Chelatococcus sp. YT9: one gene and its partner. The protein of the gene in region 2 interacts with the protein of the main gene of each other region in a pairwise test. Links are inferred from orthologs where the notes say so. Each region holds a gene or a part of one and is shown on either strand. Other genes may lie near its edges.

Region 1 (4,887 bases), 2.2 Mb from region 2 along the record:
TTGACCGCCTGCCGCCGACGATCGCCAATCCGGAGCGCCTGCGGCTCGAGGTCGTGCCGGGCGGACACATGTTCTATACCCGCGACGATTCTCGAAAGGCACTGCGCGACAGCGCCGAACGGTTGTTTAAGGCGGTGGGGCAGAGGTTGTAATCGTTCATTCGTGCTGCCCCAGCCGATCGCGGAATCTGCCGAGGCGCAGTCAGGACGCCGATCGTCTAGCTAGGAGCGAGGAATTATCTTTTTAAAAAGCCACTTTTGGGCAGCATCCCGCGCGGTATTCAAGGGATGCTTGATAAATTCTGCAGCGTGTTCAGCGCGCTCACTCGTCCTGCCTATGATCGTTTGAGACCGTACATCGTCAGTGTTGCTGTAATATACAAAACTCTTCTGGCTAGGCTTGAAATAGTCCGGCTCTGGGGTTGGTCGGGGATTCTCGAAGTATATCTTTGTATACCGGTGATTCCGCATAACGTCATCATCGGCCATTGCGAGCACCCCAAAATATCCTCGAATTTCAAGATGCTTGTATCCAAGCTTATTCATCGCTGCAGCGAATTGCTTGGCAAAAGCGCAACCCGGATGACTGCCGTAAGGCGCGCCTCCGTGCTTTGATTTCACATATTGTGAGAATCCGATGTACAGGCGGAGGAACCGAAAGTCGGTTGGCAGGCCGGAGGCCTTCATATGCTTGGCGAATGTATCTGGAGACCATGTCCTTTCCCTGGAGAGGAAAGCATTGTTGACAAGCTTTTGCGGAGCGGACAGAAGTGGATTTGGGCGGGGCTCGGGGGTTCCCATCGCCTTGGCCCCCGAATAGGTGACCGGGTCTTCTACGCCGCCGATGACGTTTTCGTCGGAATGGCCTGGGATATCGGCATCAAGCAGGACATATAATTTAGCCTCGCAATCGAGATCGCGCAGGGGACGTGTCGCCAGCCAGGTGCTCTCGAGCATGTCATCCGGCTTTTGCAGGATGCCATAGAGACCCTTCTTACCGATAAACCTCTGCTCGTTCCAAATTTGAGCGAGCTCTCTCAATTTCTGTGCACGGATAGGAATATAGATCAGTCCTTGCCGGCGCTCTTCTGGAATCTGCAACTCGCCGGTGGTGAGGCCCCCCGCATCGATCGCCTTTTGCAATTGGCGCTTAGGCCGAGGCGGTGCGATAGGCTCGGATGAGGTTGGGAGCGTTGTGGAAGGGCCTTGAATGGAAAGCGGTTCTCGACCGCTGGCATGTTTGGGCGGTAGAACGCCTGTAGCACGGGCAATTCTCTTGCCGACCCCCCTTGCGCCGGGAATCCTGCCGATAATTTCAGGCATTGTAAGGAGTTTCATGGACAAATCACCATCGGATTCTTGCGTCGAGATGCGAGCATTATTCGCGCCATGAAGATGTCTGGCGACGCATACGGCGCTTGAGATGTGATACTTGCCGATGAAAAAGGATTTATATTGTAGGGTATGCTCTTATACGTGTAGTATTCACATGTAGAGTGATTTCAGGTCGAGATGCGCCTGACGCCGCTTCAACCTTGTGCGCCCTCCAGCGTAGCTGTCGCGTCGAGCCATTCGTCTTCCGTTCGAGCCAGAGCCTCTGCGGCCTCGTTGCGCATGCGCGCAAGCTCCGCCGCCTTCGTCGGATTATCGCGGAAGGCCGCCGGATCGGCGAGGGCTGTGTCGACCTTCTCAATGGCGGCCGTCAGCTTCGCGATGCGCGCGTCGAGCTCGGTGACGCGCTTGCGCATGGCGTTGAGGGACGGGCGCGCCGCGCCTGCCGGCCGGGACGGCGCGGCGGCGGGCGTCTTTGCCTCCTCGCGGTTGCCGCCGCTGCCGGATTTGTCGAGGCCGAGGACAAGACGGCGATAGTCGTCCATGTCGCCATCATAAGATTTGACGGTGCCATTCGAAACGAGCCAGAGGCGTTCGGCGCAGGCCTCGATGAGAAATCGATCGTGGCTGATGAGCACGACGGCGCCCGTATAATCGTTGATCGCCTCGACGAGGGCCTGGCGGCTGTCGATGTCGAGGTGGTTGGTCGGCTCGTCGAGGATCAGGAGATGGGCGCCGCCAAAAGCTGCAAGCCCCATGAGAAGCCGGGCCTTTTCGCCGCCGGAAAGCTTATCTACCGGCGTTTCGGCCCGCGCGCCGGAAAAACCGAACTGGGCGGCGCGCGCCCGCTGCTTCGCCTGCGGCGCGTCCGGCATGAGCGCTGCGACGTGCTGCAAAGGTGTCTCGGCCAGGCTCAACTCATCCAGCTGGTGCTGGGCGAAATACGCGGTCTTCAGCTTCGGCGAATGGGTCACCTGGCCCTTCATCGGCGCTAGCCGTCCGGAGAGGAGCTTGGCGAAAGTCGACTTACCGTTGCCATTCGAGCCGAGCAGCGCGATGCGGTCGTCCGGTAAAAGGGTCAGGTTCAGGCGATCGAGCACCGTGCGGTCGCCATAGCCGACACCGACGCCTTCGATCGCGATGAGGGGTGGGGAGAGCGGGCGGTCCGGGCCCTGCAGATGGAAGGGCAGCACCTCTTCACCGGCCACGGCGGCGATTGGCTCCATCTTCTCCAGCCGCTTGAGCCGCGACTGCGCTTGGCGCGCTTTCGACGCCTTGGCGCGGAAACGCTCGACGAAGGCGCTGAGGTGTTTGCGTTCGGCTTCCTGCTTCATCCGCGCTTTGGATTGAAGGGCCTGCTTCTCCCGTCGCTGGCGATCGAAGGAGGTGTACCCGCCGCGGTAGACCGTGAGCTTGCCCTGGTCGAGATGCAGGATGTGGTCGACCGCTGTGTCCAGGAGATCGCGGTCGTGGCTGATGACGAGCACCGTATGGGGATAGCGCCCGAGATAGTCGTAAAGCCAGAGCGTGCCTTCGAGGTCGAGATAGTTTGTGGGCTCGTCGAGCAGCAGCAGATCTGGTTCGGTGAAGAGCACGGCGGCAAGAGCGACGCGCATGCGCCAGCCGCCGGAGAAGGATGAGCAAGGACGCGCCTGTGCTTCCGCATCGAACCCAAGGCCGTGGAGAATAGCGGCCGCCCGTGCCGGCGCCGAATGGGCATCGATATCGACGAGCCTGATCTCGATATCGGCACGTCGCATGGGATCAGTCGTTGTCTCGGCCTCAGCCAGCAGCGCGGCGCGTTCGGTATCGGCCGCTAGGACCACCTCGATCAGCGTCTCCGGCCCACTCGGGGCTTCCTGCGCCACCGCGCCGATCCGCCAGTTCTTCGGACGGGTAATGCTGCCGGACTCGCCCGCGATCTCATCCTGTATCAACCGGAACAGTGTTGTCTTGCCTGCGCCATTGCGACCGACCAGGCCGACACGCGCTCCACTCGGGACCGCGACGGTCGCTTGGTCGATCAGGAGGCGTGCTCCGAGCCGATAGGTCAGTTCATTGATCTGCAGCATCGCAGTCTTGTGCCGTTTGCCGGCCTCGCCCGCAAGTCCTGCGTGTCGATGCGAGCCGTTAGCAGGCGTTACCCGCGCGGTTTGCCATGTCTTCGACATAGTCCGGTCGCGATGCTGCCTTGGACAAGCGTGAGGACATGGTGTTGAAAAGCTGTGGACAACATGTGATTCGGCCAAGTCATGCGTCTTGATGTCAGTTTGTTCTCCATTCCCGCTCTGGCGGTCGCCGTTGGCGGCCTTGTGATGGGCATTGCGCTGGTCCTGGGTGGAGCGGGAAATGTTTCGCGCCTTGAACTTCTGCGCACCGATCCATACGCTTGGCCCGGGGTTCATGCGCCAGCACAGGCTCCCCAAAGCATTCCTGCGACGCTTCCGCCCCCGGCCGCCTGAGGCTCCGGAAGGCATCCTCTGCGCGATCGGCTTGAAAGTTTGAACAGAATGGGTGCATTTCCGGCAAAAGTCGGCCGTAACTGCTAAGATCTGTTGCTTTCAAAGCGCAACCGATGGCACTTCCCATGGTGGCTCCGCTGACGGGAGCTAAAGCCGCTTGACCCCGTTCCCTCAGGTCCGGACGATGCGGACGGAAGGTGAGAATCGGGGCGATGTTGCAGCTGACGCGTGTTCCGTTCTTCAAGGACGCGGATTTGGATTTTGACGCCTACGAGCAGCGCTGCAACTGGCGCCGGTTCGAGGCCGACGAGATCCTGGTGGATTTCGAGGATGTCTCCACCGACGTCTATTTCATCGTTGCTGGCGAAGTGCGGGTCCTTGTGCGCAGCCAGTCGGGGAAAGAGGTCATTCTCGGCGAGATGCGCACGGGCGAGTTGTTCGGCGAGCTTGCCGCCATTGATGGCGTGAAGCGCTCGGCGAATGTAACGGCTCTGACGCGCGGTGAAGTGTGCATCATGCCGGCTTCCGTTTTCCGCGAGATCGTCTTTGCCTCGCCAACGGTTGCCGAGCGGTTGCTGAAGCTCCTTGCGGGGCGCGTGCGGGAACTCAATGCCCGCATCATGGAACATACGGTGCTTGATCTCCGGCACCGCCTCTACGCGGAGCTGCTACGTCTGTCGGTGCCGCGGGCCGGGCATCCCGGCGAGCGGGTCGTCACACCGCCACCTTTTCACCACGTCATCGCCGCCCGCATCGGTTGCCGCCGTGAGCAGGTCACGCGTGAATTCAGCGCCTTGTCGGCGGAAGGACTGGTTGAGCGTACCCGCGGCGCGCTCGTTATCAAGCAGCCTGAGGTCCTGGACGCCCGCGTCAAGGAAGCCTTGCGGGATGATAAATAGGGAAGGCCTCCCGCCGTCAGGACCGTTCCGGTCCATAGGCAGCGAAGAAGACGCGTAGCGCGCTCGCGACGGTTCGTTCGATCGCCTCCTCTGACGGCTGTTCGTTTACGCCGAAAAGCGGAGCTTTCGTAAGGCCGCCTTGAACAAGACCAATGAACTGCGCGGCGGCGATATCGGTATCATCCATGGCGAGAC
Region 2 (5,566 bases):
CCGCTGATCGTCACCAAGGACGGCCATCTCAAGTGCCTCGACGCCAAGGTCTCCTTCGATTCCAACGCGCTCTACCGTCACCCCGACGTCGTCGCCCTGCGTGACGTGACGGAAGAGGACGAGAAGGAAATCGAGGCCTCCAAGTACGACCTCGCCTATATCGCGCTCGACGGCACGATCGGCTGCATGGTCAACGGGGCGGGCCTCGCCATGGCGACCCTCGACATCATCAAGCTCTACGGCGAAGAGCCCGCGAACTTCCTCGATGTCGGCGGCGGCGCCTCGGAGGAGAAGGTCACGGCCGCCTTCAAGATCATCACCTCGGATCCCAACGTGAAGGGCATCCTCGTCAATATCTTCGGCGGCATCATGAAATGCGACGTCATTGCCCGCGGCGTCATCGCCGCGGTGAAGGCGGTCGGCCTGCAAGTGCCGCTGGTCGTGCGCCTCGAAGGCACCAATGTCGAGGAAGGCAAGACCATCATTCGCGAATCCGGCCTGAACGTCATCCCGGCCGACGATCTCGATGACGCGGCGCAGAAGATCGTCGCGGCCGTGAAGGGGACCCGCTGATGTCCATTCTCATCGACAAGAATACCAAGGTCATCACCCAGGGCTTCACGGGCAAGAACGGCACGTTCCACTCGGAGCAGGCCATCGCCTATGGCACCAATCTCGTTGGCGGCACCTCGCCCGGCAAGGGTGGCTCCAAGCACCTCGGGCTGCCTGTGTTCGACACCGTGCGCGAGGCGCGCGAGCAGACCGGCGCCGATGCCTCGGTTGTCTATGTGCCGCCGGCAGGCGCCGCTGACGCCATCTGCGAGGCCATCGATGCCGAGATCCCGCTGATCGTCTGCATCACGGAAGGCATTCCGGTGCTCGACATGGTGCGGGTGCGCCGCTCGCTCGATGGCTCGAAGTCGCGCCTCATCGGGCCGAACTGTCCCGGTGTGGTCACCGCCGGCCAGTCGAAGATCGGTATCATGCCGGCCAATATCTTCCGCCCCGGCAGTGTCGGCATCGTCTCGCGCTCCGGGACCCTGACCTACGAAGCGGTGTTCCAGACCAGCCAGGAAGGCCTCGGCCAGACAACGGCGGTCGGCATCGGCGGCGATCCCGTCAAGGGCACCGAGTTCATCGAGGTGCTGGACATGTTCCTCTCCGATCCCGCGACCGAGTCGATCGTCATGATCGGCGAGATCGGCGGCTCGGCCGAGGAAGATGCCGCGGAGTTCCTCGCCCGTGAGGCGAAGAAGGGCCGCAAGAAGCCGATGGTCGGTTTCATCGCCGGCCGCACGGCTCCTCCGGGCCGCCGCATGGGCCATGCTGGCGCCATTATTTCGGGTGGTAAGGGCGGCGCTGAAGACAAGATCGCGGCCATGGAGGCGGCGGGCATCCGCGTGTCCCCGTCACCGGCCCGCCTGGGCAAGACCCTGGTCGAGGTCTTGAAGGGATAAAGACAGCTTTTCGCCTGGTCCGGTTCGCGCCGGGCCAGGTTTACATCTGTCTTGTCTTGAAGTTGCGGATCCTCACCTGAGGGTCGAAGAGGAAAGGGTCTGGAAACCTTCTGGGAATATTGCGGTTCGATCGCCATATGATCGGCGGGGATCCAAGAGATCCAATTTCATGGAAACGGAACGCCCCAGGCGGTCCCTCTCGCCGCGAAACCGGGTTGCGGCGGGAGAAGCCGGCCTTCAACGGCCGCGCATATGCCTTCGCAGCGCCACCTTGCGTGTGCTGCAGAGGTCCCGGCCAGGATGAAGACGATGGCACGCCAGGACGTGAACGACATCTTTGCTCAAACTTCCTTCCTCTATGGCGGCAATGCCGCCTATCTGGAGGAGCTCTACGCCCGCTACCAGCAGAACCCGTCCTCCGTCGACGAGCAGTGGCAGACGTTCTTTGCCGGGCTGAAGGACGAGGCGGGGACGATCGTCGAGAACGCGCGCGGCGCATCCTGGAAGCGGCCGAACTGGCCGATCGTCGCCAATGGCGAACTCGTTTCCGCCCTGGACGGCAACTGGGTTGGCGTCGAAAAGGCGATCGGCGACAAGATCAAGGGCAAGGCCCAGGCCAAGGGCGTCGAGCTCAGCCAGGCCGAGGTTGAGCAGGCGGCTCGCGACAGCGTTCGCGCCATCATGATGATCCGCGCCTACCGCATGCGTGGCCATCTGCATGCCGACCTCGATCCGCTCGCGCTGGAAGCGCGCGGCGATCACGAGGAACTGCATCCCGCGACCTACGGCTTCGGACCGCAGGACTACGATCGCAAGATCTTCATCGACAATGTGCTCGGGCTTGAGTTCGCCACCATCAACCAGATGCTGGAGATCCTGCGACGCACCTATTGCCAGACGCTGGGCGTCGAGTTCATGCATATCTCGGATCCGACCGAAAAGGCCTGGATCCAGGAGCGCATCGAAGGGCCCGACAAGGAGATCAGCTTCACCCGTGAGGGCAAGCGCGCGATCTTCAACAAGCTCGTCGAGGCGGAAGGTTTCGAGAAGTTCCTCGACGTCAAGTATACGGGAACGAAGCGCTTCGGCCTCGATGGCAGCGAGTCAATGATTCCGGCGCTCGAGCAGATCATCAAGCGCGGCGGCGCTCTGGGCGTTCGTGATATCGCGCTCGGCATGGCCCACCGCGGCCGCCTGAACGTGCTCGCGCAGGTAATGGGCAAGCCGCATCGCGCGATCTTCCACGAGTTCAAGGGCGGCTCCTTCGCGCCCGACGACGTGGAAGGCTCCGGTGACGTGAAGTACCATCTCGGCGCCTCGTCGGATCGCGAGTTCGACGGCAACCGCGTCCACCTTTCGCTCGCCGCCAACCCCTCGCATCTCGAGATCGTCGACCCTGTCGTGCTCGGCAAGGTCCGCGCCAAGCAGGACCAGCTCGGCGACACAGTCGAGCGTTCCAAGGTGCTGCCGCTGCTCATTCATGGCGACGCGGCCTTCGCCGGCCAGGGCGTCGTGGCGGAATGCCTCGGTCTGTCCGGCCTGAAGGGGCACCGCACCGGTGGCTCGCTCCATTTCATCATCAACAACCAGATCGGCTTCACGACCAATCCGCGCTACGCGCGCACCTCGCCTTACCCGTCGGATCTCGCCAAGATGGTCGAGGCGCCGGTGTTCCACGTGAATGGCGACGACCCGGAAGCCGTGACCTTCGCCGCGAAGATCGCGATCGAGTTCCGTCAGAAGTTCCACAAGCCCGTCGTCATCGACATGTTCTGCTACCGCCGCTTCGGCCACAACGAGGGCGACGAGCCGGCATTCACCCAGCCGATCATGTACAAGAAGATCCGCCAGCACCCGACATCGCTGGAGATCTACGGCAAGAAGCTCGTGGCCGAGGGTGTGCTGGCCGAGAGCGAGGTTGAGGAAGCGAAGGCCGCGTGGCGCGCGAAGCTCGAGGGCGAGTTCGAAGCGGCGCAGACCTACAAGCCCAACAAGGCTGACTGGCTGGATGGCCGCTGGTCGGGCCTCAAGGCTGTCCGCGAGGATGCCGATGATCCGCGCCGCGGTGCGACAGGCCTGCCGGAAGCGACGCTCAAGACCATGGGCGAGCGTCTGACGAAGGTGCCGGAAGGCTTCCATCTGCACCGTACGATCCAGCGCTTCCTCGACAACCGCCGCAAGACGATCGAGGAAGGCCAAGGTATTGATTGGGCGACGGGCGAGGCGCTTGCCTTCGGCTCGCTTCTGCTCGAAGGCCATCCGGTTCGCCTGTCGGGCCAGGATGTCGAGCGGGGCACCTTCAGCCAGCGCCATTCAGTCTTGCTCGACCAGGAAAACGAGGATCGTTACACGCCCCTCAACAACCTCGACGAGAACCAGGCGCGCTACGAGGTCATCAATTCGATGCTTTCGGAAGAGGCCGTGCTTGGCTTTGAATATGGCTACACGCTGGCTGAGCCGAATGCGCTCACCCTGTGGGAGGCGCAGTTCGGCGACTTCGCCAACGGCGCCCAGGTCGTCGTCGACCAGTTCATCTCCTCGGGCGAGCGCAAGTGGCTCAGGATGTCCGGCCTGGTGATGCTGCTGCCGCATGGCTACGAAGGCCAGGGGCCGGAGCATTCCTCCGCCCGCCTGGAGCGCTATCTGCAGCTCTGTGCCGAGGACAACATGCAGGTCGCGAACTGCACGACCCCGGCGAACTATTTCCATATCCTGCGCCGGCAGCTGAAGCGCGAGTTCCGCAAGCCGCTCATCCTGATGACGCCGAAGTCGCTGCTGCGCCACAAGCGCTGCGTCTCGACGCTGGACGAGCTGGCCGAGGGCACGAGCTTCCACCGTATTCTCCGAGACGACGCCGAGCGTCTGCCGAAGGAGAAGATCAAGCTCGTCAAGGACGAGAAGATCCGCCGGGTCGTGATGTGCTCCGGCAAGGTCTACTACGACCTCTATGAGGAGCGCGAGAAGCGCGGCATCGACGACATCTTTTTCCTGCGCGTCGAGCAGCTCTATCCGTTCCCGGCGAAGACGCTTGCCGGCATCCTCTCCCGCTTCCGCAATGCAGAGGTGGTGTGGTGCCAGGAAGAACCCAAGAACATGGGTTCGTGGAACTTCGTCGAGCCCTATCTCGAATGGGTCCTCGACCATTCCGGACTCAAGGCAAAGCGTCCGCGGTATGTCGGCCGTCCCGCCTCGGCTTCAACAGCTGTCGGCCAGATGTCGAAGCATCTCGCACAGCTGCAAGCTTTCCTCGACGAGGCGTTGGCTTCCTGAGGGAAGCCATCGTCCCGCCAACCAAACTGGCCGCAAGGCCTTAGATCGTCATCCATCCGGCCCGGCCGGCAGACAGTAAGAAGCGAACATCATGGCGACCGAAATCCGTGTGCCGACACTCGGCGAATCCGTGACGGAGGCCACCATCGGCCGGTGGTTCAAGAAACAGGGCGAGGCCGTCAAGGCCGATGAGCCGCTCGTGGAATTGGAAACCGACAAGGTTACGCTGGAAGTGAACGCTCCGGCCGCCGGCGTTCTGGCAGAGATCACGGCCAAGGAAGGCGACACTGTCGAGGTTGGCGCCCTGCTCGGCTCCGTCACCGAAGGCGGCGCAGGTGCTGCTCCCGCCAAGGCAGCCCCGGCCAAGGCAGCCCCGGCCGATGCGCCCGCAGCGAAGCCGGCTTCAGCTCCTTCTCCTGCTCCAGCAGCGGCCCCCGCCGCCGCCAAGGGAGACAACGGCCCTGCCGTCGGCCGCATCGCCGCCGAAACCGGCCTTGATCCCGCGAAGGTCGCGGGCACCGGCAAGGATGGCCGCGTGACCAAGGGCGACATTCTCGGCGCGCTCTCCACCGGCGCGGCGACCCAGCCGGCTCAGCCCGTGCAACTGCGCGCACCCTCGGCCCCAGACGATGCCTCGCGTGAAGAACGCGTCCGCATGACCAAGCTGCGCCAGACCATCGCGCGCCGCCTCAAGGAAGCCCAGTCCGCCGCCGCCATGCTGACGACGTTCAACGACGTCGACATGTCCGGCGTCATGGACCTGCGCAACCAGTACAAGGACGTGTTCGAGAAGAAGCACGGCGTGAAGCTCGGCTTCATGGGCTTCTTCGTGAAGGCCT

The links. Proteins that work in one complex are often made in the same cells at the same time.
Region 1: the proteins of KIO76_RS07595 (region 2) and KIO76_RS17850 interact in binary tests that used the Escherichia coli proteins (3 or more experiments, as listed by UniProt). The link is inferred for Chelatococcus sp. YT9 from one-to-one orthologs.

The regions. Positions count from the first base shown.
Region 1 is NZ_JAHBRW010000001.1:3,871,920-3,876,806, forward strand. The notes cover bases 967-3,839. They hold KIO76_RS17850 (ABC-F family ATP-binding cassette domain-containing protein), read right to left. Parts: upstream 3,404-3,839; coding sequence 1,529-3,403; downstream 967-1,528. Other genes in these bases: KIO76_RS17845 (hypothetical protein), read right to left, coding at 967-1,337. Also shown: KIO76_RS17840 (S10 family peptidase), read left to right, coding at 1-152; more of KIO76_RS17845, read right to left, coding at 222-966; KIO76_RS17855 (Crp/Fnr family transcriptional regulator), read left to right, coding at 4,006-4,692; KIO76_RS17860 (TetR/AcrR family transcriptional regulator), read right to left, coding at 4,709-4,887. UniProt on the Escherichia coli protein: Genetic data indicate it may be involved in ribosome assembly or function.
Region 2 is NZ_JAHBRW010000001.1:1,695,407-1,700,972, reverse strand. Bases 1,376-4,927 are described here. They hold KIO76_RS07595 (2-oxoglutarate dehydrogenase E1 component), read left to right. Parts: upstream 1,376-1,766; coding sequence 1,767-4,727; downstream 4,728-4,927. Other genes in these bases: odhB (2-oxoglutarate dehydrogenase complex dihydrolipoyllysine-residue succinyltransferase), read left to right, coding at 4,819-4,927; sucD (succinate--CoA ligase subunit alpha), read left to right, coding at 1,376-1,457. Outside these bases: sucC (ADP-forming succinate--CoA ligase subunit beta), read left to right, coding at 1-573; more of sucD, read left to right, coding at 573-1,375; more of odhB, read left to right, coding at 4,928-5,566. UniProt on the Escherichia coli protein: E1 component of the 2-oxoglutarate dehydrogenase (OGDH) complex which catalyzes the decarboxylation of 2-oxoglutarate, the first step in the conversion of 2-oxoglutarate to succinyl-CoA and CO(2).